2 regions of the Alteromonas sp. W12 genome follow, and region 1 is predicted to be linked to the other one. Evidence: predicted binding sites of a transcription regulator. Region 1 holds the regulator's gene; the other holds the start of a gene.
What was found. The regulator FliA, encoded in region 1, starts transcription of late flagellar genes. The targets are predictions, from matches to a motif close to CTAAAGNTNNNNNNNNNNNNGCCGATA.
Positions count from the first base shown of each region.

Region 1 (3,157 bases):
AAGTCCTGTAATATATCCTCGTCAACATCAAACGACATGCGCCCGCTCCCCTAAAAACCTAAGCTAGACAGAAGATCATCTACATCATCTTGGCCTGACACGACGTCGTCGCGCTTATCGGCATCAATGATAGGGCCTTCTGCCTCTACACCATCAACCTTATCGGCCTTAACGCTGGATGGTTTAGTTTGTTCTGCACCGTCGCGTTCACCAAACATGGTAAGCATGTTAACTAAGCTGTCTTCCACTTCTTTAACCAAGTCGATAACGCGGCGAATAACCTGACCAGTTAAGTCTTGATAACCTTGAGCCATCAATACTTCTGTAAGTAACTGTGTAAGTTTAGCTGACTGTGCCGAACCTTCTTCCAACAATTCGTCTAAGTCTGCGCATAAAGCCTTGAATTCACCCAACTCTATCTGGCGATTCATCAGCTTCTTCCACTCAGGCATAACCTTTTCAATGCGCGCCGACAGCATTTCAGCTATAGGCATACTCGCTTCAACGGCATCCATAGTAGTATTAGCAGCTTTTTCAGTTTCTTCAATTACGTAGGTTAGGCGGGATTGTGCATCGGGAATATCATCGGTCGCGAGATTTTTAATGCGGTCGTCTATTTGGAAATTATTCAGCGCGTCATGAAGCTGACGCGTCAGTTTCCCTACTTCGGCAAATAACTCAACGTTTTCTTTCATTGAGGCCGCTTCTAATAGGGCATTGGCTGAAGCGTTGTCACCCTCTTCAAGGTAGGTGACAAGCTGTTTTGCTTCTTCCAACGAAATTGGAACGTTTACATTCGTTGACATCCAGTAAACCTCATTTCTCTGGTGAGCGTCTGGATCAACCTAAACGTTCGAATATTTTATCTAATTTTTCTTTAAGTGTTGCTGCAGTGAACGGCTTAACAACGTAGCCATTAACACCTGCTTGCGCGGCGGCAACAATTTGCTCTTTCTTCGCTTCAGCAGTAACCATAAGTACTGGTAGGTGCTTGAGCTTGTCATCGGCTCTAATCGCGCGAAGCAAGTCAATACCCTGCATTCCAGGCATGTTCCAATCGGTAACTACGAAATCGAAATCACCTTGCTGCAACATAGGCAATGCAGTACTTCCGTCATCCGCTTCCTGGATGTTGGAAAAACCCAAATCTTTAAGTAGGTTTTTGATGATACGTCTCATGGTAGAAAAATCATCGACCACGAGAATTTTCATGCTTTTGTCCAAAATAGCCTCCAGTGAGGGGTTAATTGTTATTAATTTCTATTCTTCGTCAGCTTGCCACGACTTCATTCGTGATTTGAGTTTTAACATGGCCTGACTGTGAATTTGACTGACTCTCGATTCACTTACATCAAGAACCTCACCAATTTCTCTTAGGTTCAGCTCTTCATCATAATACAGCGAAAGTACAATCGCTTCTCTTTCAGGTAATGTCGTAATTGCATGGGCAAGCGCTTTTTGGAAAGCGCCTTGCATCAAATCTTCCAGTGGTGCGTCGCTACCTCGATTTTGCTCTGTCGAAATAACATCTTCTGACACACCTAAATCTTCAATACCTACCAGCTTTCCGGCATTTACTTCATTAAGCATTTGGTGATAGTCCTGCAAGCTTACATTAAGCTTATCAGCAATATCAGAATCTCTAGCATCGCGGCCTGTTTCGCTTTCTACTTGCGAAATTGCTTCAGTGATCGCTCGGCCATTTCGGTGGACTGAACGCGGTGTCCAATCCCCTTTGCGAATTTCATCTAGCATAGCACCGCGAATGCGAATACCGGCAAACGTTTCAAAGCTGGCTCCTTTTGAACCATCAAAGTTTCGTGCGGCTTCTAATAATCCAATCATGCCTGATTGAATTAAATCGTCTACGAGAACACTAGCCGGCAATCGCGCTATCAAGTGATGCGCTATACGCTTAACCAATGGCGCATGTCTTTCGACTAACTGCGCTTTATCGGTTTGTTGTTGATAAGCGGCTGCCTTGCTGTTCAACGCTGACTTCCTACGGCTTTTTCTGCAACTAACTGTTCAATAAAGAACTCTAAATGGCCACCTGGCTGCGCTGGAATAGGCCATGTTAAGGCTTTACTCGCCAACTGTGTTATTGCAACGGCTGCAGGTGAACCTGGGTAAGCATCGACAATGGCTGTTTGTTTACGCACTGCTTTACGAATGTTCTCGTCAAACGGTACTGTCGCCACTAATTCTAGTGCAACATCTAAAAAACGCCCTGTCACTTTGCTTAATTTACTAAATAACTCTTGGCCTTCTCGCACGTCGCGCACCATATTAGCCACAACTTTGAAGCGGAAAACACCGTGCTCTCTATTCAGAATTTTTATCAATGCATACGCATCTGTCAATGAGGTAGGCTCGTCACACACAACGACCATGATGTCTTGTGAGGCTTTTGAAAAGCTCAACACCATGTCTGAAATACCTGCCGCTGTATCAACGATAAGCACGTCAATCTGCGAGCGCAGCTCACTAAAGGCACGAATTAGGCCAGCGTGTTGCGTTGGCGACAATTCTGCCATCGACTGCGTGCCTGATGTGGCAGGGGCAATCTTTATTCCGTGCGGACCGGTCACTAGTACTTCATCAAGTGTACATTCGCCGGAAAGCACGTGGGATAAGTTTTTCTCAACACGCAAACCTAACATAACGTCTACGTTAGCAAGACCGAGGTCCGCATCGAGAACCATTACACGTTTACCTTGCTTCGCCATGGCGATAGCGGTGTTCAATGTAATGTTTGTTTTACCTACGCCACCTTTGCCACCGGTGACGGCGATTACTTTGATTAACCGTGATTGCTTCATTTTTCTTAAGCTACTCGCTTGGTCGTCAATCATACTGCTTATGCTGTTTTAATTGCGTTGTTACCACTAGTATGATTCAAACCGTACTTTTTATAAAGCTTTGCAGCAGCGGAAACCAAAGATTTCGCTTCTGCAATCTTAATGTCTTCAGGTACTTTTTGACCATCGGTGACATAACTAACCGGTAATTGGTATTCAACCGCTGCACTAAGCACCTCTCCTAAAGAGTAGCACTCATCTAACTTTGTGAAAATACAGCCACTTAGTTCAATATCATCATACGCTTGAATGATTCTCTGCAAAGCAGGATATTGCGTATTTGCTTGCGCTACCAA
Region 1 covers NZ_LQXH01000001.1:629,711-632,867, reverse strand. Annotated here, with positions in the region: gene AWH61_RS02575 (chemotaxis protein CheA) at 1-38, opposite strand, end outside; gene AWH61_RS02570 (protein phosphatase CheZ) at 51-806, opposite strand; gene cheY (chemotaxis response regulator CheY) at 841-1,224, opposite strand; gene AWH61_RS02560 (RNA polymerase sigma factor FliA) at 1,261-1,992, opposite strand; gene AWH61_RS02555 (MinD/ParA family protein) at 1,989-2,855, opposite strand; gene flhF (flagellar biosynthesis GTPase FlhF) at 2,861-3,157, opposite strand, start outside.

Region 2 (3,157 bases), on a different contig from region 1:
AGAAGCTGATGATAAGCTTCGCCGCGAAATTGGTGAGAGAGTGAAAGCACAGCTTCGCTTCGTTCAAGTAGGTGCAACGCAAAAAAGCGTATAATTGAATTAGTGGCGATTGGCCTTTTAAGTCCACATCGTTTGCTCTAATCAAAGCCACCTTATTTTAATACGTCTTCATAGGCCTTTGTGACTCCAAAGGCCTTGTCAATTTGTACCAAAACTAGCTTTTGCGTGTAAGTAAAACGCCAGCCTCAATGTGATGAGTAAACGGGAATTGATCGAATAGTGCTGATTGAGCAACGTCGTGAGTTTCACTTAAAAGCTCAAGGTTTTGCGCCAATGTTTCAGGGTTACACGAGATATACACGATATTATCGTAATCCTGAATCATTCTAAGCGAGTCTTCATCTAACCCAGCTCTTGGTGGATCGACCAATACAGTTGTGAAATTATATGTACTTAGATCAATGCCTTCTAAGCGACTAAACGTACGTTCACCTTTCATAGCCTGAGTGAATTCTTCAGCGGCGAGTCTTACGATCTTCACATTATTAAGCTGATTTTGTTCAATATTAAACTGCGCAGCTTGTACAGAGGGCTTGGCTATTTCGGTCCCCACAACATTATCGAAGTGAAGCGCTAGCGGCAGTGAGAAGTTACCTGCACCGCAATACATCTCCAGTAAATCGCCAGAGAGCGGCTTTACGCAATCTAGTGCCCATTCAATCATGCTACAGTTCACTTCGGCATTGGGCTGAGTGAAGCTATTTTCGATATGCTTAAATATGAATTCTTTGCCATTAACGGGTAAGCGCTCAATAACAAAATCGTTGTCGATAATAAGCTTTTGTTTTCTCGCACGGCCTATGATGTTTACTTTTGGAAAGTGATCCTCTAGCGTCGCCTTTAATTCTCTTGCAGCCTCTTCCCACTTTTCATCTAATTGGCGATGGTATAAAAGGCTGATGACAAGCTCGCCAGATAGTGCAGAAAGATAATCGATTTGAAAAAGCTTCTTTCTTAGCGCCTCATTTGGTCTTACTTCTTCAAGCAACAAAGCCATAGCATGGTTTATTGCTTTACAAGCTGGAGGGAAACTATCTACGCGATACTTTTCTTTTGTTTCCTGGTTGAACATGATGTGAAATAAATCATCGCCCTCATGCCATACTCTAAATTCGGCGCGCATACGGTAGTGCGTTGGTTGCGATGGGAATACGGACAAGTCAGGCGCATTGAACGGAGAAAGTAACGCAGTAAGACGTTCTACTTTTTCGTCCAACTGAGCTTGATAGCGTTGTTGTTCGGTCGCGGTCATAAAATTCTCCATTCAATATTGAGGTCGCGAATTGTAGTCCCTTATAAAATAACTGCAACAAGCGCTATCTACTTCTGCATTATTATTAGGAACGACCCAGTAAAAAAAGCTGTATTAAAATTAAACAATACTGATTCTTTGCCGATAATAAGATTGAGGATAGTGAGGATCAAATTATGAACGTGGGTCAAATTAAGGCTTTTATGGGCGACCAGAAGGTCGATCAAAAAGCAGATCAAAAGGCATCAGTTCACCCGAACGAAATGTTGAAAAAGCAGTTACAGCAAGACGGATTGCAGCAAGCGGCTGAGTTTTCTAAACAACAAGCGGCATCAGTATCTGTTTCCAGTAGCCAAACTAGCATCGGCTTACGTGTGGTAAGTAGCAGCCTTAACCAAGCGTTAGTTATAGATGGCCAAAAGCCACAAGAAGCCAAAGAGAAAAGCATTGAAGATAAGTCGAACAGTTTGTTCGACTTTGAAAAAGTTGCCAGAAACGTACTTAAGTTCGTAGGTGGCGTTATTAGAGGTGCGGCAAACGGTGGTGCCAGCGAAGAAAAGCTTAATGGCTTATTTAGCCAAGCGAGAGAAGGCGTAAGCCGTGGATTCGCTATGGCTGAAAAAGACCTCGCTGGTTTTATGAATGAAGAGATTGAGCAAGGAATGACAAAAAGCCGCGATCTCATCGATACAGGAATAAACGATCTGGAAACTGACATATTTGGTCGCCAGCAGCCGAACGCTGTAACGCTTTCGTCCTTAAACGCGGTAGCTGCATCGGATGAGAAAAGCGGAAGCTTGCTGATTCGAACTAAAGATGGCGACGAAGTGAGTTTTAGTTTTGAGAGTCTTCGCTCGTTCCAAGCATCTCAACAACTTAATTTCCAAGCACAGGCATCTCAGGAGCAATCAGGCGGTAGTGGCGAGCAAGGTGAAAACAATTTTTCAGCGTCATACCAACAACAAACTTCGTACCAATACTATGAGCGAAGCGGTATTAGCTTTTCATTAAAAGGCGAGCTTGATGAAGATGAGTTAGAGTCGATAGCTGATTTGGTTGGTCAAGTTCAGGATCTCGCCGACACCTTTTACAGTGGTGACATCGACAAAGCATTTGAAGAAGCGTTAAGTTTAGGCTTTGACGATAAAGAGTTAGTTGGCTACGCGTTACAGTTAAATAGAACAACACAGACCGAAGTACTAAAGACGTATGAGAACATCCAACATTACAATGAAGACAAAAGCGATAATTCGAAGTTTGGAAATGTGGTTAGCCCTATAGCGCAATATCTAGAAAAGATGATGGATACTTTTGCTAATGCCGAAAGTACGTTAGAAAGTAACGAAGACTATAATACCTTAATAGGTGGGTTGATTAATGAGATCAAAGACGTGCAGGTGCCAGATCTTGTATCTGCTATAAATAGGTTTCACGCTTTTAATCAAACTTTACTTAATGGACTTCCTCAATCTGCTGAGACAAGTGAATAACTAACTATTTACTAATATAAAAGCCCGGTAGCGAAAGCTAACCGGGCTTTTTTATAGCCTATAAACCGTACTCACAAAATTATGCGTGTTCGACTTTGTCCTTTGCAGGGCGAACTTTTAGGGTTCGCTCCTGGAAGATTGAGTCGTTAGTTTTATCGATAACGCTGTTTAAGTCGTCAGTTACAACTTCGATAAAACCGTATCCTTTTCTTTTTCCAGTTTTACGATCCTTCATTAAGCGAACCGACTGTACTTCAATAAAGCTACTGAAGTATTCCTTTACTGCGTTCTCGTTTGCTCTATAAGGCAAATTACCCACATATAAAGTTTCTACTGATCCGTCATTAGAATGTGC
Region 2 covers NZ_LQXH01000013.1:699-3,855, reverse strand. Annotated here, with positions in the region: gene fabR (HTH-type transcriptional repressor FabR) at 1-94, shown strand, start outside; gene trmA (tRNA (uridine(54)-C5)-methyltransferase TrmA) at 215-1,312, opposite strand; gene AWH61_RS18570 (DUF5610 domain-containing protein) at 1,489-2,802, shown strand; gene AWH61_RS18565 (RNA recognition motif domain-containing protein) at 2,882-3,157, opposite strand, start outside.
Region 2: a site for FliA is predicted at 1,433-1,459, ahead of AWH61_RS18570 (DUF5610 domain-containing protein). Genes of this name have one in related genera too.